DNA from 3 places in the Mesorhizobium sp. B3-1-9 genome. Region 1 is predicted to be linked to each of the others. Evidence: predicted binding sites of a transcription regulator. Region 1 holds the regulator's gene; each other region holds the start of a gene.
The links. The regulator PhoB, encoded in region 1, activates phosphate uptake and scavenging genes when phosphate is short. The targets are predictions, from matches to a motif close to TGTCATNNANCTGTCAT.

Region 1 (10,659 bases):
CGACCGGATCGTCTGGAACGTGCGGCCCGACGGCACGCTGGCAGCATCGCTGGAGGTGTCCGGCATGCTTGTCGCGTCGAACGGCGAGCGCTCCGAAAAAGACTATGTTAGGCAACAGTAGAATCTGGCAGGCAAAACAGGTTTTTTCATGCTAAACGGTCGCTGGCACTGCCGAAAGTGAGGACAAAAGTGAGGAGCAATTCTATGCGGAAGATGATCATTGCCATGGTTGCTGTGGTCGCCGTCAGCGGCTGCACCACGACCGAGCAGGACGTTGTCGGCGGCGGCCTGATCGGCGCCGGTGTGGGCGGCCTGGTCGGCGGCAGCAAGGGTGCGCTGATCGGCGCGGCCGTCGGCGCCGGGTCGGGCCTCTTGGTTCGCAACCTTCGCAACGGCTACTGCGTGTATCGCCGCCATGACGGCACGACCTACCGGGCCCGCTGCAACTAGTTCCTTAGCGAAGAGAACCGGAGGCGGGTAGCCGGCCTCCGGTTCTCTTCGAATTCAAATGGCTGACTCGCCAGCCTAGGGCTGTTGGCCCGCTCACGCGATCAGCGGGATCCTGATTTCCACCTTCAATCCATTGTCGTGATAATCGCGCGCGATCGTGCCGCGCAATTCACGTGTGACGTTGAGATCTATCAACTTGGTGCCGAAGCCGGTCTTGACTGGCGCTTCCAGTTCCGTCTGACCCGCCTCGCGCCAGTTCAGGACCAGCGTCCTCTCGCGGTCGCGGCCTTCGACGCTCCAGTCGACCTTGAGAGCCCAGCTTCCCTTGACCGAATTGGCCGAACCGCCGGCCTCGCCATATTTCAGCGCGTTGGTGGCGAGTTCATGAAAGGTCAGCCCGAGCGCCTGCGTCGTCGTCTCGTCCAGCAGCACTTTCGGCCCTGACAACACGCCTTCGGGAAGGTCCTTGCCGAACACCTGCCCGAGCTCGATGCGCAGCAGGTCGCCGAGATCGGCTTTCTGCCAGCGCGAGCGCGTGAGCATGTCCTGCGATGCCGCCATGGCCTGCAGGCGCGCCGAGAACGAAGCCGAAAACTCCTTGACGTCGGTGGCTTGCGAGGCCGTCTGCCGCGCGATCGCCAAAACGCGGGTGATCGAATTCTTGATGCGGTGCTTCATCTCCTGCAGGATCAGGTCTTTTTCCAGCAGGCTCTTTTCGGTCGCCTCGTGCAGCGCCGATTTCGCGTCATAGGCGCGTTCCTGATAGCGCGCCACCAAGGCGATGGCGCCGGCGAGCAGCAGGCCGAACAGCCCGAGCATCACCGGGATGGCGCGCGAGGACGGCGGCTCGAATGCGCTTGTAGGCCGAAACAACAAGGTCCACGGCTCGCCCGCCACGACGATATCGCGGCGTGCCAAAAGCTTCGCGCCGATGCGTTCCGCCGGCGGCGCCTCCGAACGGAACAGCAAATTGCCGGCCTCGGGCTTGCCGTCATAGACCTCGACATTGACCGGCAGCAGCGGCGAATGGCTGAGCGCGACCTGGAACAGGTCCTGCGCGCGGAAGGCAACGTAAAGAAAACCGGCCGTCGAGGAGCGGCTTGCATTGATGACGTCGGGCGCGGTTTCGACGTTCAGCCGCACGAAAACCAGGAATCCGGTGAAGGTCTGCGCCACGCCGGCGCCCTGGCCGAGCTGGATCATGCCGCTCGCATGCTGCTGGTCATCCGCCATCGCCTCTTCGATCGCCGCGCGCCGTACCGGCTCGGTGAACATGTCGAAACCGATGATCGACTGGTTGGACGTGTCGAGCGGCTCGAACAGCACGATCGGCGTTCGCCATTGCTGCGTCGTGGCGGGATAGATCGGATGCGCCGACCCATGGTCGTGCAGGATGTCGCGTTCCACGGCCGCCTCGTCGCCGGTCTTGGCGAGCCTCAGGAAGCCGAGGCCGCGCAGCCCCGCGAAATTGTCGTCGATGTCGAGCGCGGTGAAGAAGGCCTTGAATTCGCCGCGCGAGATGTCGCCGTTGCGGGCATCGAACAGCGCCTGCGTCGAACGCAGCAGAGACAGATGCAGGTCGATGCGGCTCTCGATGCGGCTCAGCGCGTCATCGGCGGTACCCTCGAACTTGATCCGAGCCGCCTCCTGCGTCGCGAAATAGGCAAACCCCGCCATCGTCAGGCTGATCAGCGCGACGGCGACGAAGGCAACGATCGGAAAGAGCTTCTTCAAATCAAGGATGCGGCCCGTGGACGGTCGACGACCTTTATGGGCAAGTCTCCGCGCCAACACAATGGCGCGGTCAAATCATCACTGCGGCTGGTACATCACGCAGTCGTTAATTAGCCGGCTATCATCATGCCGCGATCTTCAGCGCGCCTGGACCCGGAATGGCGCCTGGCGGGCATTTGCCCAGGATGATCATTCCGAGCACCTCGTCCTGGGTGACGTCGGTGGTGCGCGCGGTCCCGACCACCTGGCCGTTCTTCATCACGCAGACCCGGTCGGCGAGCTCGAACACGTCGTAGACGTCGTGTCGGTCATGATTTCCTCCCGCCGGCCTGCCCGTCTGGCGCGGATGCCTGGCCAAGCCTAGAAGCTATCCGCCAGAGGCGGAAACACAAATCTTTTTGAGAAAACGCCGCGGCTTTCAGGCCGCGGCGCAGGGATTTTGATCGAGAGCCGGCAGACTTAGTTGCAGGCCTTGACGCTACCGGCGGCAACGCCCGCGCAGACTTCGTCCTTCTTGATCCAGCCGGCGTCGATGACGACGTTGAGATTGTCCTTGGTGATCGCGATCGGAGTCAGGAACAGCGACTTGACGGTGTTGCCGCCGGGCGTCGTGAAGTCCTTGGCGCCGGCGATGTCGCCCATCTTCTTGCCGTCGGCGAGCTGCGAGGCGATCTCGGCGGCGTTCTTGCCGAGCTCGCGCGCGTCTTTCCACACCGACACGGTCTGCGTGCCGAGCGCGATGCGGTTGAGCGCCGCGTGGTCGCCGTCCTGGCCCGAGACCGGAACGGTGCCGGCCAGGCCTTGCGCCGTCAGCGCCGCGACGACGCCGCCTGCGGTGCCGTCATTGGCCGCCACGACCGCGTCGACCTTGTTGTCGTTGGCGGTCAGGAACTGCTCCATGTTCTTCTGCGCGTTGGCGGGCAGCCAACCGTCGGTATAGGCCTCGCCGACATTCTTGATCTTGCCGCTGTCGATCGCCTCCTTCAGCACTTCCATGGAGCCCGAGAACAGGAAGTCGGCGTTCGGATCGGCGCCCGAGCCCTTGATGAAGACATAATTGCCTTCCGGCTTGACCTTGAACACCTCGCGGGCCTGCATGCGGCCGACTTCCTTGTTATCGAAGGTCAGGTAGAACACGTCCTTGTTCTCGATCAGGCGGTCGTAGCCGACGACCGGAATGCCTTCATCGAGCGCCTTCTGCACCGCCGGGCCGATTGCCGAGGCATCCTGCGCCAGGATGATCAGCGCGTTGGCGCCTTGCGAGATCAGGCTTTCGACGTCGGTCAGCTGCTTGCCCGGATTGGACTGCGCGTCGGCCGAGATATACTTGTCGCCGGCGGCCTCGATGGCGGCCTTCATCGCCGCTTCGTCAGTCTTCCAGCGCTCTTCCTGGAAATTCGACCACGACACGCCGATCACCTTGTCCTTCGCCTCGGCGACCGACGCCAGCGTCAGCGACATGGCAACGCCCGCCAGAATGGCGGCTGCGAATTTCTTCATGATTTCCTCCCTGCGCCTGTGCGGCGCGACCCAGACTGGCCCGAAGGCCGGCACAGAGGCTTTTTTTCGAGCCTCAAAAAAATAGTGGTCCAGCAAAACGACGCTGTCAACTGCGATTCTGATGGGTTTTGATGGGTCAGGGTATTTTTTTCGACATCCGCAATAAATAATGACACAGGCTGCGGCTTCTGCCACTATCCCTAGCATGTCACCGACAGGCCATGGCATCATCATCACAAGGCCGCGATGACTGGGAGGACGTGCGAGACGATGTCGGTCGGAATCCGTCACGACGATTTGCGCCGGCGCAACCGCGCCATGGTGATTTCGGCCGTGCGCCGCGCCGGCCAGCCCTCGCGCACGGAGATTGCCGCCACCACCGGGCTCAGCCACTCGACCATTTCGGCGATCTCCGCCGATCTGATCCAGGAAGGCATTCTCACCGAAAGCAAGGCCAGCGAGCCGACGGCGTTGAAACGCGGCCGGCCGCAGATCGGTCTGGCGCTGAACCCCGAAGCCGCCGCGGTGCTGACCGTGGTGCTGTCGCTGAACTTCCTGTCGGTCGCCGTGATCGATTATGCCGGCCAGGTGGTTGCCGAGGAGCAGCAGCGCCTCGACACGCTTGTCATGCCCCGCGACGAGTTGATCGGCGAATGCATGGCGATCGTCCGGCGCCGGCTGGGGGATCCCGACCTCGACGTGGGCAGCGTCGCCCGCATCGCCATGGGCATTCAGGGCATCACCGATTCCCATTCACGCGCCATGCTGTGGTCGCCGATCACGCCGCTGACCGACATCCCTTTCGCCGACCTCCTCGAACGGGAATTCGGTATTCCCGCCACCATGGAGAACGACTGCAACATGATGGCGGTGGCGCTGCAATGGCGCGATCCCGAGCGCTATCGCGACGACTTCATCGCCATCCTGCTCTCGCACGGTATCGGCATGGGCCTGGTGCTGAAGGGCGCGCTGTTCAGCGGCACACATTCCTCCGGCGGCGAGTTCGGCCATATGATCCATCGTCCGGGCGGCGCGCGTTGCCGCTGCGGCCGCCGCGGCTGCGTCGAGGCCTATGCCGGCAATTACGCGATCTGGCGCAGCGCCATGGGAATAAGCGAGGATGCCACGCCGACCGACGTCGGTGACGCCGATATGCGCGCGCTGGCCGCGAAAGCCCGGCAGGAGGACGGACCCGAGCGGGAGGCTTATCGCCGGGCCGGCGAAGCACTCGGTTTCGGCCTCGGCAGCCTGTTCGCCCTTATCGACCCGGCGCCTGTCGCCATGGTCGGCGTAAGCGCGGCCGCCTTCGACCTGATCGAGCCGGCGCTGCGAGAGGCGATCGCCCAGACCGCCGGCGGCCAGCACTCGGAATCGATCTCCTTCGACACCGAGCCGAACGAACTGCCGCTTATCCGCGAAGGCTGCGCCATGCGCGCGCTGACCTTCGTCGATCAGGAGATTTTCGCGCCGGGGGTGCAGGCCAGAGCGGGGGCCGGGAAGAACGTGGCCTGAGCGAACGTGGCGCTGAAGCCGCGAATCGCACCAACGTTGGAGATTGGCCGAAGCCACGGCGACTTCGTCATTCCAGGGCGGAGCAAGGAGCGAAGCGACGCGCGCAGACCCTGGAATCCATGCCGTTACCTCGATCGTACGGTGCAGCGGTGCAGAGTTCTGCGCCATAGCGGCGCGTGGAAGTCACGGAATGGATCCTCGGGTCTGCGCTGCGTCGCTACGCTCCTTGCTCCGCCCGTGGATGACGAAGTACAAGCGTCTCGGCTACCCATCAACGTGGTTGTTGGAAGTGCCTGACCCGTCAGGACTTTGGCGTCCAGGGACTAATCCTCCCTGATCGCGTAGCCCGCCCCGCGGATGGTGCGGATGACGTCCGGCATGCGGCCGTTGTTGACCGCCTTGCGCAGGCGCCCGACATGGACGTCCACGGTGCGCTCGTCGATATAGATCGTCTCGCCCCAGACATTGTCGAGCAGCTGGCTGCGCGAGAACACGCGGCCGGGATGGCGCATCATGAATTCGAGCAGGCGGAACTCGGTCGGCCCGAGCCGGATCTCGCTCTTCTTGCGGTAGACGCGGTGCGATTCGCGGTCGAGCACGATGTCGCCGACCTTGAGCACGCTGGACAGCACCTCCGGCTTGGCGCGGCGTAGCAGCGCCTTGACGCGCGCCATGAACTCGGGCGTCGAGAACGGCTTGACCAGATAGTCGTCGGCGCCGGTCGAGAGGCCGCGCACGCGGTCGCTTTCCTCGCCGCGCGCCGTCAGCATGATGATCGGCAGCCGCTCGGTCTCGGGCCGCATCCTGAGACGCCGGCAGAGCTCGATGCCGGAAACCGCCGGCACCATCCAGTCGAGCACGAGCAGGTCGGGAACGTTTTCCTGAAGGCGGATTTCGGCCTCGTCGCCGCGGGTCACCACTTCGACCTGGTAACCCTCGGATTCGAGATTGTAGCGGAGCAGCACCCCCAGCGGCTCCTCGTCCTCCACCACCATGATGCGTGGCGCGATCATCGGGGTAACCTTTTCGTCAGGCCGCCGGCGCCGACATTGCGGTCTCGTCCTGCTTCGGACGATTGGCGGGCAATTGCGTGCCGGTCAGCACATAATAGGCGTTCTCGGCGATGTTGGTCACATGGTCGCCGATGCGCTCGAGGTTCTTGGCGCAGAACAGAAGATGCGTGCAAGCGGTGATGTTGCGCGGGTCTTCCATCATGTAGGTCAACAGCTCGCGGAAGACGGACGTGTATTTGACGTCGATGCGCTCGTCGTCGTTGCGAAGCTTGGCCAGCGCCGTGGCATCGCCCACCATATATTCCTGGATCACGGCCTGCACCTGGATCAGCACCAGCTGCGCCATCGAATCGATCGAATGCGTGAGGTCGCGCGGCGCGGCGCTGACGCCGACCGAGCCGACACGCTTGGCGATGTTCTTGGCGAGATCGCCGATGCGTTCAAGGTCGCCCGCCATGCGGATCGAGCCGACCACGTTGCGCAGGTCGTCCGCCATCGGCTGCCGCTTGGCGATCAGCGTGATGGCGCGGTCGTCGAGCTCGCGCTGACGAGCGTCCATGATGGCGTCGTCGGAGACGACGCGCTGCGCCAGCGCATTGTCGGTCTCGAGCAGCGCCCTGGTCGCACCGCCGACCATGGAGCTGGCGAGATCGCCCATGTCGTTGATGAGCCGGCTGATCTGCCTCAGATCCTCGTCGAAGGAGGCGACGGTATGTTCGGCCATGATGATGTCCTCGTATGAACTCAGCCGAAGCGGCCGGTTATGTAGTCCTGCGTGCGCTTCTCGCGAGGCGAGGTGAAGATCTTCTCGGTCCGGTCGAACTCCACCAGCTCGCCCAGATACATGAACGCCGTCTGCCGCGACACGCGCGCCGCCTGCTGCATGTTGTGGGTGACGATGACGATCGTGTAGTCGGCCTGCAACTCGTCGATCAGTTCCTCGATCTTGGCGGTCGACAGCGGATCGAGCGCCGAGGCCGGCTCGTCGAGCAGGATGACCTCGGGCTTCACCGCCACGGTACGGGCGATGCACAGGCGCTGCTGCTGGCCGCCCGAGAGGCTGAGGCCGCTGGCGTTGAGCTTGTCCTTGACCTCGGTCCACAGCGCGGCGCGCTTCAGCGCCTGCTCGACGCGGCTATCCATCTCGGCCTTGCTGATCTTCTCATAGAGCCTGACGCCGAAGGCGATGTTCTCGTAGATCGACATCGGGAACGGCGTCGGCTTCTGGAACACCATGCCGATCTTGGTGCGCAGCAGGTTGAGGTCCTGCGAGCGGTCGAGGATGTTCTTGCCGTCGAGCAGCACCTGGCCCTCGGCGCTCTGCTTCGGATAGAGCTCGTAGATGCGGTTGAGCACGCGCAGCAGCGTCGACTTCCCGCAGCCCGACGGGCCGATGAAGGCTGTGACGCTGCGCTCGGGCAGGGACAGGTTGATGTCCTTCAGCGCCTTCGACTGGCCATAGTAGAAATTGAGGTTCTTGACCTCGATCTTGGCCTTCTCGACGGTCGTGTCGGCTGCGTTCAGGTCGGTGGACAACATCGGTTTCATCTGTCCTCTCTGCGTCCGGTTAGGCTGCGGGCGATGATGCTCAGCCCGAGAACCGTCAGGGTGATTATGAGTGCGCCCGTCCAGGCCAGTTGCTGCCATTCCTCGTAAGGGCTGAGAGCGAACTGGAAGATGGTCACCGGCAGGCTGGCCATCGGCGCATTGAGATTGCTCGACCAGAACTGGTTGTTGAGCGCGGTGAAGAGAAGCGGCGCCGTCTCGCCGGAGATGCGGGCGATCGCCAGCAATATGCCGGTGACGATGCCCGACATTGCCGCGCGGTAGGCGACGGAGCGGATCACCACCCAGCGCGGCGCGCCGATGGCGGCGCCTGCTTCGCGCAGCGCATTGGGCACAAGGTTCAGCATGTCCTCGGTGGTGCGCACCACGACGGGGATCACCAGGATCGACAGCGCGACGGCGCCGGCAATCGCCGAGAAGTGCCCCATCGGCCGCACCATCAGCTCATAGACGAACAGGCCGATGATGATCGATGGCGCCGACAACAGGATGTCGTTGATGAAGCGCACCACCGTCGTAAGCTTCGAGAAGCGGCCATATTCGGCCATGTAGGTGCCGGCCAGCACGCCGATCGGCGTGCCGACGACGATGCCGATGATCGTCATGACGATGCTGCCGTAGATGGCGTTGAGCAGGCCGCCGGCGTCGCCGGGCGGCGGCGTCATTTCAGTGAACACCGCCAGGTTCACCCCGGAGAGCCCCTTGTAGAGCAGGGCGCCGAGGATCAGCGCCAGCCAGGCGAGGCCGATGCCAGCCGCGACGACGCACAGCGCCATCATCACGGCATTCTTGCGTTTGCGGCTTTGGTGAAGCGATGCGGCAGTCGACATCGGTCAGGCTCCCGTGCGGCTATCGATGCGCAACAGCATGTAGCGTGCAAGCGCGAGGATGATGAAGGTGATGATGAACAGGATCAGGCCGAGCGATACCAGCGAGGATGTATAGAGATTGCCGTCGGCTTCGGTGAATTCGTTGGCGATGGTCGCCGAGATCGTCGTGCCCGGCGCAAACAGCGAGGCGCTGATGCGGTGCGCGTTGCCGATGACGAAGGTAACCGCCATCGTCTCGCCGAGCGCGCGGCCGAGGCCGAGCATGACGCCGCCCATGATGCCGACGCGGGTATAGGGGATGGTCACGCGCCGGGTCACTTCCCAGGTCGTGCAGCCGATGCCGTATGCCGATTCCTTCAGCACCGCCGGCACCGTGTCGAACACGTCCTTGGTGATCGAGGTGATGAAGGGCAGCACCATGATGGCAAGGATCAGCGACGAGGTCAGCAGGCCGATGCCGTAGGGCGGGCCGGCAAACAGGCTGTTGAGGCCGGGGATGCCTTTGAAGAGCCAGATGACGAAGGGCTGGATCGTCGTCTGCAGGAACGGCGCGAAAACGAACAGGCCCCAGATGCCGTAGATGATCGAGGGAATGCCTGCGAGCAGCTCGACCGCGATGGCGATCGGGCGCCTGAGCGGACGCGGGCAGAGCTCGGTCAGGAAGATGGCGATGCCGATGCCGATCGGCACAGCGATGAGAATGGCGATGGCCGAGGTGACGATGGTGCCGTAGATGGGCGCCAGGGCGCCGAAATTCTCGGTGACCGGGTTCCAGGATTCGGTGGTCAGGAAGGAGAAGCCGAACTTCGACAGCGCCTCCCACGAGCCGGCGACCAGCGAGATCGCGACCCCGCCGAGCAGAACCAGCACGAGGATGGCGGAAAGGCGCGTGGCCGTCCGGAATGCCATGTCGGTGAAGGCGAAGCGGCGCACTGTCGCTTCCCTGGTCCGCAGGGCGGACGATGTCGCGGCGTCGGAAACGGCTGTCATTTAGCCCCTCGCATTTCGAAAGAGACAGGAGGGCGCCGGAGACGCCCTCCTTATTCGCTAGGAATTACATGCCGGAGTAAAGCGGCTTGCCGCTCGCGTCGACGATGTCCTTGCCCCACATTTCCTCGACGCTCTTCACGACCGCGTCGGGCATCGGAACGTAGTCCAGGCCCGCGGCCAGCTCGTCGCCCTTGGCATAGGACCAGGCGAAGAACTTGAGCGCTTCGGTCGTGGCCGCAGTGTCGTCGGGCTTCTTGTAGACGAGGATCCAGGTGGCCGACGTCATCGGCCAGGATTCAGCACCGGCCTGGTTGGCCAGGATGACGCCGTAGCCCGGCTGCGAGCTCCAGTCGGCATTGGCCGCGGCGGCCGAGAACGCGGCGGCGGTCGGCTCGACCTTCTTGCCGTCCTTGTTGACCAGGTCGGTGTAGGTCAGCTTGTTCTGCTTGGCATAGGCGTATTCGACGTAACCGATCGCGCCGCCGGTCTGCGAGACGTTGTTGGCGACGCCTTCATTGCCCTTGGCGCCGATGCCCACCGGCCATTCGAGCGCGGTGTTGACGCCGACCTTCGACTTCCAGTCGGCGCTGACGTCAGCCAGGTAGTAGCTGAAGTTGAACGTGGTGCCTGAGCCGTCCGAACGGTGGACGACGGCGATCGCCTGGTCGGGCAGCTTGGCGTCGGGGTTGAGCTTCTTGATCGCTTCGTCGTTCCAGTTGGTGATCTTGCCGGCGAAGATGTCGGCCAGCGTCGGACCGTCGAGCACCAGTTCGCCCGGCTTGATGCCTTCGAGATTGACGACCGGAACGATGCCGCCCATCACCATCGGGAACTGCGCGAGCCCGGTGGAGTCCAGATCCTCGCCCTTCAGCGGCGCGTCGGAAGCGCCGAAGGTCACGGTCTTGGCCTTGATCTGCTTGATGCCGCCGCCGGAGCCGATCGACTGGTAGTTGAGACCGATGCCGGTCTCCTTCTTGTAGGCGTCGGCCCACTTCGCATAGATCGGATAGGGGAAAGTGGCGCCGGCGCCGGAGATATCGGCTGCCATTGCGGCGGAGATGCTA
Region 2 (10,659 bases), on a different contig from region 1:
GCGGGCCGGCCCGCAACGATCCGGCGGCGCGCGACCAGTTCCTGCAGATCATGCAGAACCAGACCGGCCGCATGGCCCGCCTGATCGACGATCTGCTCTCGCTGTCACGGTTGGAGATGAAACCCTATCTGAGGCCGGGCACGGAGGTCGATCTTCGCCAGACGATCGATAGCGTCATCGATTCGCTCGGGCCGCTGGCCTGTGAGAACGGCGTCGTCATCGAGCGGGAGTTCGCCAACGGGCCGCTTGTCGTCCCCGGCGATCGCGACGAACTGTTCCAGGTCTTCGAGAATCTCCTAGAGAACGCCTGCAAATACGGCCAGTCAGGCGGGCACGTCACCGTATCGATCGCCGGCGGCGAGGATAGCCAACAGCCGGGCTTCGACGTCACGATAAGGGACTATGGTCCGGGCATTGCCGAAGAACACATCCCGCGCATCACCGAGCGCTTCTACCGCGTCGATGTCGAAAACAGCCGCACCCAGAAAGGCACCGGGCTTGGCCTTTCGATCGTCAAGCATATATTGACCCGTCATAACGCAAGATTGTCGATCAAGTCGGAAGTCGGCAAGGGCGCGGCGTTCACGGTTCATTTGCCGGCTCGCTGATCGTGTATCGGTTGCCAACCGGGATTTTCTTCTTTCTGTCATGCGGTTCGCGTATCAGCGACGGATTGAGGGAACGCACCAGCCGGCACAAACCGGGAAGGCATATCCATGCAGTCCGTCCATATCGCCAGTGCCTATGATGAAGAGCTGAAGTTCCTGTCGAAGCGCATCGCTGCGATGGGCGGCCATGCCGAGCGCATGGTCGAACAGGCGGTCGCGGCCCTGGTGAACGTCGACCATGGCCTCGCGCAGAAGGTCATCCAGGACGATCTCGTCCTCGACGAAGGACAGCGCGAGATCGACGACAAGGCCATCATCATCATCGCCAGGCGCCAGCCGATGGCGACGGACCTGCGCGAGATCGTCGGCGCGATCCGCATCTCGGCCGATATCGAGCGCGTCGGCGACTTGGGCAAGAACGTCGCCAAGCGCGTGGCCTCGGTCGACGGCCGCCAGCCGAATAGCCTTTTCCGCGGCTTGGAGGCCCTTGCCAATCTGGCGCTGACGCAGCTCAAGGAAGTGCTCGACGTCTATGCCTCGCGCTCGGTCGAGAGGATCGGCCTCGTGCGCGACCGGGACGACCAGATCGACGCCATGTACACCTCGCTGTTCCGCGAGCTTTTAACCTACATGATGGAAGATCCGCGCAACATCACGCCCTGCACGCATCTTCTGTTTTGCGCCAAGAACATCGAGCGCATCGGCGACCATGCAACCAACATCGCCGAGACGATCTATTACATCGTCACCGGCGACCAGATGCCGGCCGATCGGCCGAAGGGGGACAAGACCGACAAGGTCGTGCTTCCCGCCACGGTGCCGGCTAAGTGAACCGGCGCCTCTCGAACGGCTTCCTGATTTAGGGTAAGCTCCTCCAGACACAGCGATTTTGTCAGTCGCAGTCTCGGGAGGTTTGCGATGGAACAAGTTCGGAACCTGACCCCGGCCCCAACGTCGGGCATCATTGCATCCAGCGTCTATTCGGGCGGCAAGCGCGTCGCCGACATCGCCGTCGAACAAGCCGGCGAATGGGCGGCAAAACCTGGCCATGTCGTCTGGATCGGCCTGCTCGAGCCCGATCGCCACCTTCTGCTCCGGGTGCAGGCGCAATTCCACCTGCATGATTTGGCGATCGAGGATGCCGAGCATCCGCATGCACGCCCGAAGATCGAGCAATATGGCGACGCCCTCTTCATCGTCGCCCGCACCGCGCAATTGATCGACGGCCGCGTCACGTTCGGCGAGACTCATTTGTTCGTCGGCGCCGGCTACATCGTCAGCGTTCGGCACGGCCCGTCGACCTCCTACGCCGCCGTGCGCCAGCACTGGGAGAACTGCCCGCATTCGCTCGCCAAGGGCGAGGACTTCGTCCTCTACGCCATCCTCGATTTCATCGTCGACAATTACATGCCGGTGCTGGAGCAGATCGAGGACGAGGTCGAGGCGATCGAGGACAAGGTGCTTTTGAAGCCGATGACCGGTTCCGATATCGAGCGGCTTTACATGCTGCGCCGCGATCTGCTGCGCCTGCGCAATGCGGCGCTGCCGCTGGTCGAGGTCTGCCGTCGGCTGACCAGTGCCGAGCTGCCGCAGATCCATGCCGCCATGCATCCGCTGTTTCGCGACGTGACCGACCACATCCGCACCGTGCAGGAAAAGATCGACTCACTGCGCGAGGTTCTGGCCTTCGCCTTCGAAGCCAGTCTGCTGGTCGGGCAGAGCCAGGAAACCGCAATATCCAAGAAGCTCGCCTCATGGGCCGCCATTCTGGCGGTGCCCACGGCCTTCGCAGGCATCTACGGCATGAACTTCTCCGACATGCCGGAACTGAAGATGGAATACGGTTATCCAATCATCCTGCTGGTGATGGCCGCGATCTGCTCGTTCCTGTACTGGCGGTTCAAGAAGAATGGGTGGCTGTGAAATATGGGAGTAAGGGAGTAGGGCAGTAAGGGAGTAGGTAATAGGGAGCGACTGACTGCGAAACGTAGCGCATGAAGCGCTCTTTCCCCTACTCCCCTACTGCCTTACTCCCCTATTCCCCTATCTTGCCCTGCGCCGCTCCCCCGCCGGCTGGAACGCCACCCGGGAATGATACTTGCAATAGGGTCCCGTTTCGGCGGCGTCGTTGCCGCAGAAGTTGAAGTCTCCCGACAGCGGATCGCCGTTCGGCCATTTGCAGGTGCGTTCGGTCAGCTCGACGAGCTGCAGATGCCGCGAGATCGGCACGACCACGTTCTCGACCGGTCGGATATAGTGGCGCGCGACCGGCTCTGCGTCGAACTGCACCTGCAGCGCGGTGGCGCCGATGGTGGCTGTCACGTGACGCGTAGCACTTGCGGCGCGGGTCACCGATTTCTGCATCGTGGCGCCTTGCGTGGCCTTTTTCTGGCGCGCCGGGGCGGCCGTCGCGCGACCGCGGCCCGAAAGCTTCAGGCGGTGCACCTTGCCGATGACAGCGTTGCGGCTCACTCCGCCAAGCTGTGCGGCAATCTGGCTGGCGCTCAGGCCCTCCGACCACAGTTTCCTGAGAAGTTCTACCCGCTCGTCAGTCCAGTTCATGGGGCCGCGCTCCTGCTGAGGCGTGCGGTAGTCAGAATCCGTTCCCGACCCGGCTCCCGCCGGGCAAACGACACCACATATACCGGGTGATTAGGTCCGCCGCACGAAATCTAGTTATTTCTCGACTACAAATACCTTATGCGCTGACTCGGTGACAAGAGTCCCCAGGGCAACACGATTCGGTTTTTTCGGTTTTCCCCAACTTGCCGGTCTACTTATGAGCCGGCGTGGCGTCGGAGGTTCGCCACGCGCTTCTGCGTGACGTTTTCGTTGACTTCATGGCCGAAAAACATGATAAGCCGCAAAGGCCGCCGCATTGGCGGCTTTTTGATTTCCGGTTCCGGAGACGCATATAATGAGCGGTTCGGCGCTTTACGAGACCTTTGCTCGCGCCCCCCTGGCTTTCGACCGCGGGGAGGGGACTTGGCTGGTCACCGACAAGGGCGAGCGATATCTCGACTTCGCGGGCGGCATCGCGGTGAATTCGTTGGGCCACAGCCACCCGCATCTGGTGGCGGCGCTCACCGAGCAGGCCGCCAAGCTGTGGCACGTCTCCAACCTCTATGAGATCCCGGAACAGCGCCGGCTGGGCGAGCGGCTGGCCGAAGCGACCTTCGCAGACAAGGTGTTCTTCACCAATTCCGGCGCCGAGGCGCTGGAATGCGCCATCAAGACGGCCAGGCGCTATCAATTCGTCGAGGGTCATCCCGAGCGTTTCCGCATCATCACGTTCGAGGGCGCTTTTCACGGCCGCACGCTGGCGACGATCGCCGCCGGCGGCCAGTACAAATATCTCGAAGGCTTCGGCCCGAAGGTCGAAGGGTTCGACCAAGTGGCTTTCGACGACATCGACGCCGCGGAAAAGGCGATTACGCCGGAGACCGCGGCGATCCTGATCGAGCCGGTGCAAGGCGAGGGCGGCATACGCCCGGTGCCGACGCAGTCCTTGAAGCGGCTGCGGCAACTCTGCGACAAGCATGGCCTGCTTTTGATCTTCGACGAGGTCCAGTGCGGCATCGGCCGCACCGGCAAGCTGTTCGCGCATGAATGGACAGGCGTCACGCCCGACCTGATGGCGATCGCCAAGGGCATCGGCGGCGGCTTCCCGATGGGCGCCTGCCTTGCCACCGACGAGGCGGCGACCGGCATGACGGCCGGCGTGCACGGCACCACCTTCGGCGGCAATCCGTTGGCGATGGCCGTCGGCAACGCCGTGCTCGACATTGTCCTGGCCGACGGCTTCCTCGAGGACGTGCAGCGCAAGGCGCTGCTTCTGAAGCAGGGCCTAGCGGCGGTGGCCGATGAATTCCCCGACGTCATCGAGGGCATCAGGGGAACCGGCCTGATGCTCGGCCTGAAATGCGCCATGCCCAACACCAAGGTGAACATGGCGCTGCGCGACCAGCACCTGCTTGCCGTGCCGGCGGGCGACAATGTCATCCGCCTCCTGCCGCCGCTCACCGTCACCGACGAGGAGATCGGCGAGGCGCTGGATCGCATTCGCGGTGGCGCCAAGAGCCTGACCGACGCGATTGCGGCCGAAGCCGCCAAATAATTTCTGGAACCTGCCGATGAGTGTTCGCCACTTCACCGATCTATCCGCCGTTTCCGCAGGCGACCTGCGCATCATGCTGGACGACGCGGTGGCGCGAAAGACTAGGCTCAAGGCGGGCGAGCGTTCAAAACCGCTCGATGGCAAGGTGCTGGCCATGATCTTCGACAAGCCGTCGACGCGCACGCGCGTTTCCTTCGATGTCGGCATGCGCCAGCTCGGCGGCGAGACCATCATGCTGACCGGCACCGAGATGCAGCTCGGCCGGTCGGAGACGATCGCCGACACGGCAAAGGTGCTGTCGCGTTACGTCGACGCCATCATGATCCGCACCACCTCGCATGACCGGCTGCTGGAGCTCACCGAGAGCGCCACCGTTCCGGTGATCAACGGGCTGACCGACGACACGCACCCCTGCCAGCTCATGGCCGACATCATGACCTTTGAGGAACATCGCGGGCCGGTGGCCGGCAAGACCTTCGCCTGGACCGGCGATGGCAACAATGTGCTGCATTCGCTCCTGGAAGCCTCGGCGCGGTTCCGCTTCAATCTCAATGTCGCGGTGCCGGAAGGCAGCGAGCCGTTCGAGAAATATGTCGACTGGTCGAAAGCCAATGGCGGCAAGGTCCGGTTTTCCAGGTCCGCCGAGGAGGCCGTCGACAAGGCCGACTGCGTCGTCACCGACAGCTGGGTCTCGATGGGCCAAGAGCATCGCGCCCGCGGCCACAACGTCTTCCTGCCCTATCAGGTCAATGCGGCGCTGATGGCAAAGGCCAAGCCCGATGCCTTGTTCATGCACTGCCTGCCGGCGCATCGCGGCGAGGAGGTCACCGACGAGGTGATCGACGGGCCGCATTCGGTGGTCTTCGACGAGGCCGAGAACCGGCTGCACGCCCAGAAGGCGGTGCTGGCTTGGTGCCTGGGCGCTTGAGAAGGGCCGACCTGACCGCTTCCGGCCCGATCGGACTCAACTTGATCTGGGGATATGTGATGCCTATTTGCGGGCCATCACGTAAATTGAACGCGCTTCGACGCATGCGGCTCATCGGGTTGCATGGCTGCGCCCCGGAGTTTTGTCATGTTGGAAACCCAGACCTTGGCTGAGCATAAACCCCAACTCGGTGAATTCGGCTTCGCCGGCGACGATCACGTCGTGCCTTACGAGGTCGCGCCGCTCGATGTGCGCGGCCGTACCGTGCAGCTCGGGCCGATGCTCGACGCTATTCTGAGCCGCCACAATTACCCAGAACCGGTCGCCCGCCTGCTGGCGGAAGCCTGCGTGCTCACCGTGCTGCTCGGCACCTCACTGAAGTTCGAAGGCAAGTTCATCCTGCAGACCCGCACCGACGGTCCGGTCGACATGCTGGTGGCCGATTTCACCACGCCGCATGCGCTGCGCGCCTATGCGCGTTTCGATGCCGACCGGCTGCAGGCGCTGACCGCCGCCGGCGAGACCTCGCAGCAGACGCTGCTCGGCAACGGCGTCCTGGCTCTGACCATCGACCAGGGCGCGCATACGCAGCGCTACCAGGGCATCGTTCAGCTCGACGGTACCTCGCTGGAGGATGCCGCGCGCACCTATTTCCGGCAGTCGGAGCAGATCCCGACCGATATCAAGATGTCGGTCGCCAAGCTGGTCACGCCCGGCCCGGCCGGCGCGCGCGAGCAGTGGCGCGCCGGCGGCATCCTGGCGCAATTCCTGCCGCAATCGCCGGAGCGCATGCGCGTCCCCGACATTTCCGGTGGCGACGGCGATCCGCGTGACGTCGCGGACCACCCGGCCGACAATTCCTGGCAGGAGTTGCTGGCGCTGCTCGGCACAATCGAGCCGACCGAGTTGATCGACCCGACGGTGGGCGCCGAGCGGTTGCTCTACCGGCTGTTCCACGAACACGGCGTGCGCGTCTTCCGCGGCGTGCCTGTCGCCGACCAGTGCTCCTGCTCGCGCGACAAGATCCGCAGCATTCTCGAAGGCTTTTCGGCCCAGGAGATCAAGGACTCGACCGAGGATGGCGGCATCCATGTCGCCTGCGAGTTCTGCTCGACGCAATACGACTTCGACCCGGCCGAATTCGTGAAGTAAGCTCCTTTCTTCTCCCCGTTTCACGGGGAGAAGGTGCCCAAAGGGCGGATGAGGGGCAGCGCCTTGGTTGGTGGTGATAGCGACACGCTGACGACGCGGTCGTCTGCCTCAAAAAATCTCAGAAGTTTGGCGCTGCCCCTCATTGCCCTGCCGGGCATTTCTCCCCGTTGAACGGGGAGAAAGACGCTAATCGCCGACGCCTAATTCACCGTGCGCCTTGTCCCCGGCATATCGAGCGAGAAAGCCGGAATGGCGATATCGAACGTCTCGCCGCGGCCGTTGCGCATCGTGTAATGGCCGACCATGATGCCCGACGGCGTCGAGAGCGGGCAGCCCGAGGTGTACTGGTAGCTGTCGCCGGGATTGAGTTCCGGCTGGTCGCCGACGACGCCGGCGCCGCGCACCTCCTCGACCCGGCCCCGACCATCGGTGATGTGCCAGTAGCGCGACACAAGCTGCACGAACTCGTCGGAGCGGTTGTCGATCGTCACCTGATAGCCCCAGACATAGCGGTTCTCGGACGGATCGGAGCGGTCCTCCAGATAGAAGGGCCTGACCAGCACTTCGATGTTGCGCGTCACTGCGCGATACATGGGCCACTCCGGTTGCCGCTGCGGAACATTCGTTGCGCTTCGCTGTTACGCGCGCAACGCCGACCATCCTGCCAGCCTTGTAGCGCACGTGCCGAAAAACAATGTCATTTAAGTGACACATGACAATGTTGGTGTGCACAAACCGTGCCGGGCGACTCGGGCGCTCTGTAACTGATGAAATGGGCGCATGCGGCCGAGAGCAATTCCAGGAAAAGTGTGAGCAGTTTTCCGTCCGGAATTGCGTGAAAACAAAGAGATAGAGAGTGACCAGATCTCGATGGAACTGACTATCGCAGCCGGCCTGGCTTCGTCAGCCCTTCTTCTGTCCAATCTCACCAGCATCCTGCTCGCCGCGTCGCGGCTGAAATGGCGGCATGTCATTGCGCCGCCCGTCGGCGCACAGCCGGTCTCGATCATCGTGCCGTCGCGCGGCGTCGAGCCGTTCACACAGGAGACCCTGCAGCGCGCCTTCTCGCTCGATTGGCCGCGCTACGAGCTGATCTTCTGCGTCGCGCATGCCGAAGACCCGGTGGTCAAGCTGATCGATGCGGCGATCGCCCGCTATCCGAAGGTGCCGGCGCGACTCCTGATCGGCGACGACCGCGTCAGCGCCAATCCCAAGCTCAACAACTGCATCAAGGGCTGGCAGGCTGCGCGGCACGATTGGGTGGTCCTCGCCGATTCCAATGTTCTGATGCCGAGGGACTATGTCCAGCACCTGATGGCGGCATGGCGCCCGGATACCGGCCTCGTCTGCTCGACGCCGATCGGGTCGCGGCCGGATGGGTTTTGGGCCGAAGTCGAATGCGCCTTCCTCAACACGCTGCAGGCGCGCTGGCAGTATGCCGGCGAGGCGCTTGGGCTCGGCTTCGCCCAAGGCAAGAGCATGCTGTGGAACAAGCCGATGCTCGATGCCAATGGCGGTATCCAGGCTTTGGCCGCCGAGATCGCCGAGGACGCGGCCGCCACCAAGCTGGTCAACAGCCTGGGCCTGCGCGTCAATCTCGTCGCTTCGCCTTTCGAGCAGCCGCTCGGCCAGCGCCGGCTCGCCGAGATCTGGTCGCGCCAGGCGCGCTGGGCGCGGCTGCGCCGCGTCACCTTCCCGCTGTTCTTCGCGCCGGAGATCCTGACCGGCGCTGCGGTGCCGCTGCTGCTGGCGCTGATTGCGGCGGCAAGCGCCGGCGTCAGCCTGCCCACGACGGCCTTGGGCGTGCTGGCGATCGCCTACCTGCCGGAATGCCTCCTGGCCTTTGCGAAGGGCTGGTACCTGTCGCCGCGCAGCGTCACCGTGATGCTCACGCGCGACGCGATGCTGCCCGCCATCTGGGCGCGCGCCTGGTTCGGCGGCGCCGTCGAATGGCGCGGCAACGCCATGACCATCCGCACCAAGACGATGACCGAACTGGAAGAGCTTGCCTAAAGCATGTCGCGCAAAAGTGTGCAGCGGTTTTGCGATAACGACATGCATGAAAACAAAGGCTTAAAAGCGCGTCGCCTGAATCCGCTTCAGCGCGACGCGCTTTAAAATCCTGTGTAGCGACGGTCGCCGCTGCAGGTCTTATTTGGCCGCCTTCAGCGCCTGCTGGATGTCCTCCAGCAGGTCGTCGGCGTCCTCCAGACCGACGGAGAGCCTGAGCGTGCCGGGTCCTATGCCGAGTTCGGCCCGCGCGTCGTCGCTCAGGTTCTTGTGCGTCGTCGTCGCCGGATGGGTGATCAGGCTCTTGGCGTCGCCGAGATTGTTCGAGATCAGCACGATGTCGAGCGCGTTCTGAAAGGCGAAGGCCGCCTGCTTGCCGCCCTTGACGTCGAGGCAGATCAGCGTCGAGCCGCCCGACATCTGCTTCTTGACGACATCCGCCTGCGGGTGGTCGGCCCGGCCCGGATAGATGACGCGGGCGATCTCCGATCGGCCGGCGAGGAAATCCGCGATCTTGCCGGCGCTTTCGGTCTGCTGGCGCACGCGCAGCGGCAGCGTCTCCAGGCCTTTCAACAGCGTCCAGGCGTTGAAGGGCGACAGGCTGGGACCGGTGTGGCGGAAATAGTCGTGCAGGTTCTCGTCGATCCATTTCTTGTCGGACAGGATGACGCCGCCGAGGCAGCGGCCCTGGCCGTCTATGTGCTTGGTCGCCGAATAGACGACAATATGGGCGCCGAGCTGCAGCGGCTTCTGCTGCAGCGGCGTGGCGAAGACATTGTCGACGATCACGCGCGCGCCGATCGAATTGGCGAGCTTGGCAACCGCGGCGATGTCGACCACTTCCAGCGTCGGATTGGTCGGGCTTTCGAGGAAGAACAGCTTGGTGTTCGCCCTTATCGCCTTTTCCCAATTGGCGATGTCGGTGCCGTCGACCAGCGTCGCCTGGATGCCGTAGCGCGGCGCCAGCGTCTCGACCACCCAGCGGCAGGAGCCGAACAGGGCGCGCGCCGCCACGATATGGTCGCCGGCCTTGGCGCTGCACAGCAACGCGGCTGAGACGGCCGCCATGCCGGAAGCGGTGGCGCGGGCATCCTCGGCGCCTTCGAGCGCGCACATGCGCTTTTCGAACATGTCGACCGTCGGGTTGGCGTAACGCGAATAGATGAAACCGGGCTCCTCGCCCTTGAAGCGGGCTTCCGCGGCTTGCGCCGTCTCGTAGACATAGCCCTGGGTGAGATACATCGCCTCGGATGTCTCGCCGAAGCCGGAACGCAGCGTTCCGCCATGCACGAGTGCCGTCTGAGGTTTCCAGTTGCGCTTCTTGGTGCTCATAGCCCTGCTTCCAGACACAAAAAAACCGGCCGCGAAGTCGCAACCGGTCCATATAGCCTTGCGGCTCGACGGTCCTTTAGCGACTTGTTTAACGTGGCTGCAAGCCGACCGGCCAAATCACCACGGGATAACGACCCTTTAGACCCGCGCCGCGCTTGCGTCAATTGCCGGCTTCATTAAGAGGTTTGTACCAGCAGAGCGGAGTAAGACTTTGCGGCAGACAGGCATTCTTCCCGACCAGGATATTTCCGCGCTGTTCCAGTCCGGTGCGCTGAAGTCGCCGCGCGCGCTGGACACCAACCAGATCCAGCCGGCCAGCCTTGACCTGAGGCTCGGCGACACGGCCTTCCGCGTGCGCGCCTCCTTCCTGCCCGGTCCCGATCATCGGGTAGCCGACAAGCTCGAGCGGCTGAAGTTGCATGAATTCAGCCTCGCCGAGGGCGCGGTGCTGGAGACGGGTTGCGTCTACATCGTGCCGCTGCTCGAAAGCTTGGCGCTGCCCTCGAATGTGT
Region 3 (10,659 bases), on a different contig from region 1:
TGCTGCCCGGATTTGTGCTCATGGCGCGCCCTACCGTCTGATCTTGCAACGAATCCCCCGGCAAAAAGCTAGGGGAGAATTTGGCAAAAATGACGGCAGGTGGCGGAACTGCCGGCTGGTTGTCTGTCTCTGAGCAATCCCGGGTAGAAAACCGCTGCGCACTTTTCCTAGGATTGCTCCGGCTGGCCCTTCAGCCATTGTAACGCTGGAACACGAGCGAGGCGTTGGTGCCGCCGAAGCCGAAGGAATTCGACAGCGCGACGTCAATCTGGCGCTGGCGTGGCTTGTTCGGCACAAGATCGATCGCCGTCTCGCGTTCCGGATTGTCGAGATTGATGGTCGCCGGCGCGATGTTGTCGCGGATGGCCAGGATCGAGAAGATCGCTTCCGCGGCACCCGCGGCGCCCAGCAGATGGCCAATCGACGACTTGGTCGACGACATCGAGATCTTCGAGGCGGCATTGCCGACCAGGCGCTCGACCGCGCCGAGCTCGATCGTGTCGGCCATGGTCGAGGTGCCGTGCGCGTTGATGTAGTCGATGTCGGCCGGCGAGAGCTTCGCCCGGTTAAGCGCCGCCGTCATGCAGCGGAAGGCGCCATCGCCGTCTTCTGCCGGCGCGGTGATGTGATGGGCGTCGCCGGTCAGGCCATAGCCGGTGACTTCCGCATAGATCTTGGCGCCGCGCGCCTTGGCATGCTCCAGCTCTTCCAGGACGACAACGCCGGCGCCCTCGCCCATGACGAAGCCGTCGCGGTCGCGATCATAGGGACGCGAAGCTGTTTCGGGGCTGTCATTGCGCTCGGTGGAGAGCGCGCGGCAGGCGGCGAAGCCGGCAATCGACAGCCGGGTGATCGGCGCCTCGGCACCGCCGGCCAGCATCACATCGGCATCGCCCCACATGATCAGCCGAGCGGCGTCGCCAATGGCGTGCGCGCCGGTCGAGCAGGCGGTGACGACCGCATGGTTCGGGCCTTTCAGGCCGTGGCGGATGGAGACTTGGCCCGAGACCAAATTGATGATCTGTCCAGGGATGAAGAAGGGGCTGATGCGGCGCGGGCCGCGCTCCTTCAGGATCATCGCGTTTTCGGCGATGCCGTCGATACCGCCGATGCCGGAGCCGATCAGCACGCCGGTGGCGCACTGGTCCTCATGCGTCTGGGGCTTCCAGCCGGAATCGGCCAGCGCCTCGTCGGCGGCGGCGATGCCATAGAGGATGAACTCGCCGATCTTGCGCAGTTCCTTCGGCTCGAGCACGGCCTCCGGATTGAAGGTGCCGTTCGAGCCGTCGCCGCGCGGGATGATGTGGGCGATCTTGCAGGCAAGATCGTCCACCTCGAATTCGGTGACGCGGCGGCAAGCGCTGCGGCCGGAGAGCAATTCCCGCCAGCTGTGCTCGACGCCCATGCCAAATGGCGAAAGCAGGCCAAGGCCCGTGACGACGACACGCCTCATCGCAGGTCCTCCCCGATAATGCCTGCGAAAGAACTCAGGCCGAGGCCTTGTCGATATACTTCACGGCATCGCCGACGGTCAGGATGGTCTCGGCCGCATCGTCCGGAATCTCGACGCCGAACTCTTCTTCGAACGCCATGACGAGTTCAACCGTGTCGAGGCTGTCCGCGCCCAGGTCGTCGATGAAGCTCGCCTGCTCCGTCACCTTGTCGGCGTCGACGCCGAGATGCTCGATGACGATCTTCTTGACGCGCTCTGCGGTGTCACTCATTTGGGGCAATCCTCGTCTTAAGTTGTCTATCTTCGTTAGCGGGCGGAATGCCGCTAATCAAGCTGAAAGATGGTCTTGCGGGCAACGCACGCTACAGGACCGGTTTTTGCCCGAACCGCCGGGTTGCGGGCCGCATTACACGAAAAATGGCAGGCGTCCAAGCCGAAATGGCTGTTTTCACAGGCGCCCGCCCATGCCTCAGATCATCGCCATGCCGCCGTTGACGTGAATGGTCTGGCCGGTCACGTAGGCCGCCTCGTTGGAGGCGAGATAGGCGACGGCCGACGCCACTTCAACGCTGGTGCCCATGCGTCTTGTCGGGATCGCGGCCATGATCGTCTCTTTCTGCTTGTCGTTGAGCTTGTCGGTCATGGCCGATTCGATGAAGCCCGGGGCGACGCAGTTGACGGTGATGTTGCGGGTGGCGATTTCCTGCGCAAGCGACTTGGAAAAGCCGATCATGCCGGCCTTGGATGCGCAGTAATTGGTCTGCCCGGGATTGCCGGTGACACCGACCACCGAAGTGATGTTGATGATGCGGCCATGGCGGCGGCGCATCATGGGATGGGTCAGCTCGCGGGTGAGCCGGAACACGGCGGTGAGGTTGACCTCGATCACAGAATCCCAGTCGGCGTCCGACATGCGCACGAACAGGCCGTCCTTGGTGATGCCGGCATTGTTGACCAGGATATCGACGCCCTCGAGGTCGGCTTCAGCCTTCTGTCCGAGCGCCTTGACCGCGTCGCGGTTGGCCAGGTCCGCTGGAAACAGTTTTACGCGGTCGCCCAATTCGCCCGCCAGGGCTTCCAGCTTCTCCACACGGGTGCCGTGCAGGCCGACGATAGCGCCCTGGCTGTGCAGCACCCTGGCGATCGCTTCGCCGATGCCCCCTGTTGCGCCGGTGACGAGCGCCTTGCGGCCGGTCAGTTCGAACATTTTCTCAACCTCATTTTTCCGAATGCGCCGCGGGCGATCCCGGTTCCGTATACGTCAAATCATCCAGGCCATGCCAGAAATCTTCGGTCGTCAGGACATCCTCGTCACCGCGCCGGATGCGTTCCACAACCTCAGCTGCAATGCGATAGTCCTCCGCCATGTGCTCGGTTTTGCTTCGACCAATCTTCGAAGGAGACATTCGACACCTCCGGTAACGTTCGAGCGATCCTTAGCCAAGCGCCGCCAGTGCCGCCTCGACTTCCGCCGCCGTGCCGATGGCGCCGGTGGCGAGGTCGCGGTTGATGCGGCGCGCCAGGCCCGACAGCACCTTGCCGGCGCCGACCTCGTAAAGCGTCGCGACGCCGTTGGCGCCGAACCATTCCACCGTCTCGCGCCAGCGCACGCGGCCGGTCACCTGCGCGACCAGGCGGCGAGCGATCTCATCAGGGTCGCTGGTCGGCGTCACCGTCACGTTGGAGACGACCGGAACCACCGGCACCTGCTTCGCCACACCCGCCAGCGCCTCGCGCATGATATCTGCCGCCGGCGCCATCAGCGCCGAGTGGAAGGGCGCGGAAACCTGCAGCATCAGCGCCCGTTTGGCGCCCTTTTCGGTGCACAGCTTCGCCGCCAGCTCGACCGCCGCCCTGGCGCCCGAAATCACCAGCTGGCCGCCGCCATTGTCGTTGGCGACCTGGCAGACGGAGCCTTTGGCCGCTTCCGCGCAAGCCGCTTCGACATCGACCTGCTCCAGCCCGATGATGGCAGCCATGGCGCCCTCCCCGGCCGGCACCGCAGCCTGCATGGCGTTGCCGCGGGTGCGCAAAAGCTTGGCGGCGTCGCCGACCGAAACGAAGCCAGCTGTGGCAAGCGCGGAATATTCGCCCAGCGAATGACCGGCCACATGGGCCACCTTGTCCTTCAGCGAGAAGCCGCGCGCTTCGAGCGCCCGCATCGCCGCCAGCGACACCGCCATCAGTGCCGGCTGGGCGTTGGCGGTCAGCGTCAGCGTCTCTTCCGGCCCTTCCCAGATGAGTTTCGACAGTTTTTCGCCGAGCGCGGCGTCCACTTCCTCGAAGACGCGGCGCGCTTCGGGGAATTGATCGGCGAGGTCCTTGCCCATGCCGACGGCCTGGCTGCCCTGTCCCGGAAAGGTGAATGCGACGGCCATTTTGGGTCTCTCCAGAGGCTGGTTTTTCCCTGCCTCTGGCGCAAGGCGCACAGCCAAGTCAAGCCCGCCGGCGCCTCTTCAGCCAGCATTTCAGCCGGAAAACCCAGCTGACTCCCTGTTCCGAAAGGCTTTTTGGCGATCACACCTGATGAAAACCGCTCACGTTTAGTTTGCTGGCTCTTCTTATTTCCGCCACAGGCGCTAGCTTTGCGTGACATTTCGATGACAGAAGCGTGACGGGCGTGGAAGGCGTGTCGCGTTGGCCGGGGGAAGTAGAGTGGCAAGGATCAGAAAAGGCGCGGCCAAGCCCGTGCCGCAGTTTTTGGAAGACGATCCGTCCACCGGCTACCTGCCGGGACGGGCCTGGCCGACTGTACGCTACGGCCTGACGACGCTTCTCGTCTCCGCCCTGCTCGTATTCGCGATCGAGTTGATCGTGCGCGGCGATTTCTTCGGCACGGTCGATTTCTTCCTGCAGCCGTTCAAGCCGGGCTGGACCACCATCATCGTCTTCGCCCTGGTGCTGGTCGGGCTGGACGCCATACTCGGGCGCAGCCACCAGAGCCTGATGATCGTGGCGCCGCTGACGCTGGCGCTGGCCTTTGTCGGCCACCAGAAATCGCACTATCTCGGCGATCCGCTCTATCCTACGGATTTCCTGTTCGCCCGCCAGATCGTGGCGCTGATGCCGCTTCTGGTGCGCGAGCGGCCGTGGACGGCCGTCATGCTGGCGGTCGGCATCGTCGGCGGGCTGACGCTGCTTGTCTACGGCTGGCGGACCTGGCGCAGGCGGGTGCCGATCCTCAGCCGCAAAGGCCGCCTGGCGCGGCTGGCGCTTGCCGTGCCGCTGCTCGCCTTCTTCGTCTCGATCATGGACTATGCCACCTTCTCGTGGACGCGCGACCGGCTGCAGATCATCCCGATCATGTGGGACCAGAAGGAAAACTACGCCTCCAACGGCTTTGCGCTGGCTTTCGCGATGAATGTGCCGATGGCGCATGTCTCGGCGCCGCCCGGCTACACCGAAAAGGCGATGGCCGCGATCCAGCGCCCCGACGTCGCCGCTTCGGTACCGGACGAGAAGCCGGATATCGTGGTGGTGATGAGCGAATCCTTCTGGGATCCGACGCAGTTGCCCGGCGTCACCATCAAGCCCGACCCGATCCCGACAGTGCGCGCCTTGCGCTCCGGCTCGATGTTCTCGCCTGAGTTCGGCGGCATGACCGCCAACATCGAGTTCGAGGCGCTGACCGGCTTTTCCAACGCCTTCCTGCCGGCCGGCTCGATCCCCTATCAGCAATATGTGCGCACCCCGACCCCGTCGCTGGCCACCTTCCTGAAGAGCGAAGGTTACTATGCGCGTGCCATCCATCCTGGCACCAACTGGTTCTGGAACCGCGGCGCGGTCTATGCCGATTTCGGCTTCAAGGACTTCAAGTCTGAAGAGACGCTGCCGCCGATGGAAAAGCGCGGCCCGCTTGCCTCCGACGCGGCAATGACCGACGAGATCATCCGCGAGGCCGATGCCAGCGACGACCCGGTGTTCTTTTTTGCGGTCAGCCTGCAGAACCATGGGCCTTACGAGCCTTACCGCTACAGCAACCCGACGCATTCGGTCGATGCGCCGATCAGCTCCTGGGCGCGGGAATCGCTGCTCTCCTATGCCGAAGGCTCGGCCGACGCCGACCATGGCCTTAAGCGCCTGATCGACTGGGCGAAGGCGCGCCAGCGGCCGACGATCATCGCCTTCTTCGGCGACCATCTGCCGCCGCTGGGACCGGTCTATGTCGAGACGGGCTATCTCAAAGACAACGTCGCGCCGCGCAGGGAACCTAACGCCGGCGCCGCGATCGAGCATCACGACACGCCGCTGGTCATCTGGTCGAACCGCTCCGGTCCGGTGCAGAACCTGGGCTCGGTAAGCCCGGCCTTCCTGCCCTACCATATCCTGACCACCGCGGGCATCACGCACCCCTATTACACCGGTTTCCTCGGCGCGCTGCGCGAACACTACCGGGTGGTCGACCGCAACCTGCTCCTGTCGCCCTCGGGCGAAGCCACGCCGGACTGGGCGAGGCAGAAGCAGATCGACCCGAAGATCAACGATTTCCGGCTCATCCAATACGACATGATGTTCGGCAAGCGCCGCTCGGCGCCCGATTTCTTCCCCGAGACGGTGGACAAGCTGGTCGCGCATACGAGCTGAGGCGAAGGCGGTCAAAGCTGATCACAGCCATCCCGGCCATTGACGGGAAGCGATGCTCTAATTCCGGAGCCTCGGAAGGTTTCGTCGCCGCAATCTGGACATCAAAAGCCTGGAACGGGCTGGGTCTTTCCACTCAGTCGCGCGCCAATCGTCAAAGCCGCCGGAAAACTCTTGATCACGGCGCGCATGGCCGTCGCGCCACCTGGCCCAAGCGCTATCCGGGCAATCAAGGCCGCGGCACGCAGACGCGTCGAGAATTGCCGACGCCATTCGCGTTCGTAGCGATGACCGGCGGCGTCGCGGCCCTCGTGACCTTTGCCCGATGCGATCAGTTCTCGCGCAAGCAGCCAGCCCGATTGCAGCGCCATCGAAATCCCTTCGGCGATGACGGGATGCGACTCACCCGCGATGTTGCCGACGCGGAAGATGCCCTGATCGTAGCCGGCCCGGATACCGGGATGAATCGGTCCCGCAGCCAGCCAGGGGCCATCCAATTCGGCACCGGCCAGCACAGTTGCTACGCCTCGGCATGAGGCCAGGACATGGCGCGATACCGCATCCGCCGCCGCAATATTTCCAAAGCGCTGGCGAAGCCCGGATAGAACATCGCGGCGGATGCAGCAGGAGATTGAAACCCGGCCATGGTCCGCCGTCACCATCCCGCCGTATCCGCCTGGGAATACGAGCAGCGGCATCAGGTCGGGCGCCAGCGCGGCGCCGGTAAAATGCGCCTTGAACCCGAAAAGGTCGGAAGGTTGGCTCGTTCTCTCAAGCTGGCTCGGGAGTTTCCCGCTTTCCCAGGATCCGTGCGCGGCAATGATGACAGATGCGCTGAGGACCTTCTGTTGCTGGCCCGACTCCACAGTCACAAATTGCAAGTCATCACGCCGACGAACAGCGACCGCCTTGCAAGGCTGGAGAATTTCGACGCCCGCACGTTCGGCAGCCTGCAGCAGGATGGTGTCCAAACGATCGCGGCCGAGCGCGCGGCCAAGACCCGTCCTGGCGGTCGGCATTCGGGCCTGCGCAGAGACATCGCCCGAAAAGAACCCGACCCGACGTATTTCGGGGCCGGCTTCCGCGCGCCAGCTTTCGCCAACACCCAACTGATCGAGCAAGGCAAGGCTGGTGCCTGACATAAACTCGCCGCAGACCTTTCGGCGAGGAAATACCACCTTCTCCACCATTGCCACCGACCAACCCCGTTGGGCGAGCGCAATGGCGGTGGAGCTGCCGGCAGGGCCGGCGCCGATGACAATTGCGTCATGCATCACTTCGTGTCGGGCATGCTGCCACCGACAAAACCTTGCGTGAACAGGCCTCTGCGGCCCTCCATCACAGGCATTCCACCTGACAGTTGCCACAATTGTGAAAGTTCCGTGCCGCGAAAACCGGCGCGGACACTTTGCGCCGCATCGTTCAGCGTTACTGCGCAAGCGCCGATCAATCGCAGGAACCGTGTCGCCACAAGTGGCACCTTGGCTCTCAATGGCTCCGTCGCGACGAGTATCGGGGCCATCGTCATGATCCGAGAAAATAGCTCCAGCAGGCGCATGTCATCGAAGTGATGGAGGATAAGGTTGGCGCAAACAAGGTCGAAGGGCCTGTCCTGTGTCCAATCGAACAGATCTGCAGTTACGGGTTGCGCCCGCCAACCCAATTCAGCGAAAGAGTTGCGCAAGTCCTCGCCTATCAGGCCGATCCTGTCGACCATGACGATCTCGACGTCGGGCCAATAGCGCGCCATCAGCCGCGCCACCGTCAGCATGAACTTTCCGTCGCCGGCGCCTATTTCGAGGATACGCAGCGGTGGCTTTTGCACATTCGCTCGCATCAGCGATGCCATGATCCTGGCCTGGAACATCAATGCATTGATGCGAACGAGGTCGCGACGGGATGCAATCGCACGGGGATCATCGGCCGGGAGGCCGTCAAGGAGTTCTGGCTCTAGATGCCGGATGTTTATGTCGGTCATGCGCTGGATCGGAAATCTAGGGCCTCAGCGGGGCAATCCGGCAATAGAATTCGGTCGTACCTTCATGGCCGCGCGCACTGTTCATCGCGGAACTCGCATGTGAACTCAACCCGGATGACGAAGCGAAGGTCGGTCCCTTATGCAAGATCGGAGGCTGATATCACAGTTTGCTAATGAGAAATATCGGCGCCGCGCAATAAAATGCCCTATGCAGGCGTTTACCTTATGAACGCTTCCCCAATACGCAGACCTCTTATGAGACCCGATTGGGCTCATTCTCGGAGCTATCTTGTCCCCACAAGCGTATCTGAATGGCATTGCCACGTGTGTCCCCGAACACGACGTGCATCAATTCTTCCTCGGCTATGGAGCCTCGCTGCTTGAAAACGATGCGCAAAGCCTTGCGCTCTTCGAGCGGATGGTCGCTCTGGCCGGGATCGAACATCGCTATTCCTGCTTTGCGCCTGCCGACGATCCGCACGGCGGGGCAATAGACCGCGACGGCACCTCGGTCAAAGGCTCGTTCGCCAGCACCGCAATCCGTATGCGGATGTACGAAGCCGCCGCGCCGGAGCTCGCGCAAAAGGCCGTCGACAAACTTCTGGCGAACGACGACCGCTCGCTGATCACGCATTTGATCGTGACAAGTTGCACCGGCTTTTCAGCGCCTGGCATCGATCTGGAGCTGGTGCAGCGATGCGGCCTGTCGACGTCGGTCGAGCGTACCATCGTCGGCTTCATGGGATGCCATGCCGCCATCAATGCCCTGAAGCTTTCACGCCACATCGTGCGCTCGGATCCGAGCGCACGCGTGCTGGTCGTCAACATCGAATTGTGCACGCTGCATTTCAAGGAAGCCACGAAGTTCGAGAAGCTGATCTCGTTCTGCCTATGGGGCGACGGTTGCGCGGCCTCGCTGGTGACGGCCGAACCGCATGGCATCCTGCTCGAAAGCTTCCACGCCATCGTGGCGGCGGAGCGCAAGGAGCTGATGAGCTGGCACATCCGCGACGACGGGTTCGACATGGTGCTGTCCGGCCAGGTTCCCGGCGCCGTCCGGGAGACGCTGCGCAACGAGCATCCGGCCATCCTCGGCGGCAGGCCCGCCAAGGAGATCGATTTGTGGGCGGTGCATCCTGGCGGCCGCTCGGTGCTCGACGCAGTCGAGCGGGCACTCAAACTGGAGCCGACCGCGCTAGCAGCATCGCGCGAAGTGCTCCGGCGATACGGCAACATGTCGTCAGCAACCGTGATGTTCGTGATGGCCGAAATGCTGAAGGAGCCGTCGGGCCTGCTCGGCTGCGGCATGGCGTTCGGGCCCGGATTGACGACAGAGACCATGATGTTCCGGACTGCCTGATGAAGTCGAACACTATCCGGCACCGCGTCCGTGCTTTCGCAGCCCGCTGGCTGGTGCCCTACTTGCCGTATCCGCACTTCATGTGCGTGGCGCCGCTTGACGCCGTATTGCGGGTCTTGTGGCGCGCGGAAGGCCAGTTCCCTCCCGCTTACTGGCCACGCCTGGTGCTCCTGCTCCTGCTTTCCGGCATCAACACGATCGCCTCCCTGCCGGAGCGCCTGATCCTTGCAGCATGGCTGCGGCTGCGGCCTCCCCGGATGGAGCGGGACAACGCGCCCGTGTTCGTTCTTGGTTACTTCCGATCCGGGACGACGTTTTTGCAGAACCTGCTGGCAGCAGACCCAAGTTTGAGATCGCCGAGCTGGCCGCAGGTCCTGGCGCCTCAGACATTCGTCCTTGGCTGGGCTCTCCTGCGCATCCTTTTCGGGCCCTTGCTGCCGTTGACGCGCCTCGACGCGGTCGTGCCGGTGGGCGCCAGGCTGCCGGCGGAGGACGACTTCGCATTGAACAATCTGGGTGGGATGTCGATCCTGGCTGGACGCGCCGTGCTTCCCCGCCGGCAAGCCTTCTTCAATCGATATCACGATCTCGACGCGCTTTCGGCGGACGAGCTGAGCCGCTGGCGCTCACATCAATTCGCATTCGTCCAGAAGCTCACTCTCGTCGCAGGCGGGCGGCGACTTCTGCTCAAGTCGCCGAGCCATACGGCCCGCGTCCGCACCCTGCTGGAATTGTTCCCGGGTGCCAAGTTTGTCCACATCTCCCGTTCGCCGGAAGCGGTATTCCGGTCCAACATCTTTCTGGTGCGAGAATTGCAACGGGCATTCGCCCTGCAGTCGCCGCTGCCCGAGGACGAGCAGGAGGAGATCATCACGCGCGACTATCTCGCGACGGAGATGCACTATCTGGCAGATAGAGCCCGGATTCCAGCCGCCGACTTCGCAGAGGTGCGGCTACAGGATCTCATTGCCGACCCGATGGGCGAGATGAAGCGGATCTACCGCGAACTGGACCTGCCATTTTCCCGCGGCTGCGAGGAGCGCATGCTGCAAGTCGCCGCGACGTTTGGCAAACAGCTGCGCAACCGCCATCCCGACCTGACGGAAGGGCAGAAAGCGCGCGTAGCCCGCCTCGAACCGCTCGCTTCCAGCTTCGGGAATGCACCTGCGCTGGCTCGTGAGACGCTCAATATTGACAGTCAACCGCGCATTGGGTGACATGGGATGATGACAGCAGGCCTATGGTCGCAGACAAGCTGGGCAGCTTTGGCGCGGCTGCTCGTTGTCC

Region 2: a site for PhoB is predicted at 7,501-7,517, ahead of FJW07_RS02500 (ceramide glucosyltransferase). Genes of this name have one in related genera too.
Region 3: a site for PhoB is predicted at 4,043-4,059, ahead of FJW07_RS04205 (LTA synthase family protein). Genes of this name have one in related genera too.

The regions. Positions count from the first base shown of each region.
Region 1 is NZ_VFTJ01000020.1:69,590-80,248, forward strand. Features, by position in the region: gene FJW07_RS26140 (hypothetical protein) at 1-121, shown strand, start outside; gene FJW07_RS26145 (YMGG-like glycine zipper-containing protein) at 205-450, shown strand; gene FJW07_RS26150 (CHASE domain-containing protein) at 544-2,184, opposite strand; partial or broken gene FJW07_RS26155 (sugar ABC transporter ATP-binding protein) at 2,309-2,488, opposite strand; gene xylF (D-xylose ABC transporter substrate-binding protein) at 2,644-3,684, opposite strand; gene FJW07_RS26165 (ROK family protein) at 3,955-5,196, shown strand; gene phoB (phosphate regulon transcriptional regulator PhoB) at 5,520-6,209, opposite strand; gene phoU (phosphate signaling complex protein PhoU) at 6,226-6,933, opposite strand; gene pstB (phosphate ABC transporter ATP-binding protein PstB) at 6,954-7,757, opposite strand; gene pstA (phosphate ABC transporter permease PstA) at 7,754-8,605, opposite strand; gene pstC (phosphate ABC transporter permease subunit PstC) at 8,609-9,595, opposite strand; gene pstS (phosphate ABC transporter substrate-binding protein PstS) at 9,660-10,659, opposite strand, start outside.
Region 2 is NZ_VFTJ01000001.1:527,315-537,973, forward strand. Features, by position in the region: gene FJW07_RS02460 (ATP-binding protein) at 1-608, shown strand, start outside; gene phoU (phosphate signaling complex protein PhoU) at 717-1,439, shown strand; gene FJW07_RS02470 (magnesium and cobalt transport protein CorA) at 1,527-2,531, shown strand; gene FJW07_RS02475 (GcrA family cell cycle regulator) at 2,652-3,170, opposite strand; gene FJW07_RS02480 (aspartate aminotransferase family protein) at 3,526-4,725, shown strand; gene argF (ornithine carbamoyltransferase) at 4,742-5,653, shown strand; gene FJW07_RS02490 (Hsp33 family molecular chaperone) at 5,777-6,805, shown strand; gene apaG (Co2+/Mg2+ efflux protein ApaG) at 7,006-7,398, opposite strand; gene FJW07_RS02500 (ceramide glucosyltransferase) at 7,676-8,818, shown strand; gene FJW07_RS02505 (O-succinylhomoserine sulfhydrylase) at 8,957-10,147, opposite strand; SAM riboswitch at 10,204-10,281, opposite strand; gene FJW07_RS02510 (2'-deoxycytidine 5'-triphosphate deaminase) at 10,359-10,659, shown strand, end outside.
Region 3 is NZ_VFTJ01000002.1:179,711-190,369, reverse strand. Features, by position in the region: gene mltG (endolytic transglycosylase MltG) at 1-22, opposite strand, end outside; gene fabF (beta-ketoacyl-ACP synthase II) at 191-1,453, opposite strand; gene FJW07_RS04225 (acyl carrier protein) at 1,488-1,724, opposite strand; gene fabG (3-oxoacyl-[acyl-carrier-protein] reductase) at 1,923-2,660, opposite strand; gene FJW07_RS04215 (hypothetical protein) at 2,671-2,859, opposite strand; gene fabD (ACP S-malonyltransferase) at 2,890-3,831, opposite strand; gene FJW07_RS04205 (LTA synthase family protein) at 4,109-6,037, shown strand; gene FJW07_RS04200 (NAD(P)/FAD-dependent oxidoreductase) at 6,139-7,308, opposite strand; gene FJW07_RS04195 (class I SAM-dependent methyltransferase) at 7,308-8,012, opposite strand; gene FJW07_RS04190 (type III polyketide synthase) at 8,356-9,372, shown strand; gene FJW07_RS04185 (sulfotransferase) at 9,372-10,589, shown strand; gene FJW07_RS04180 (ABC transporter substrate-binding protein) at 10,596-10,659, shown strand, end outside.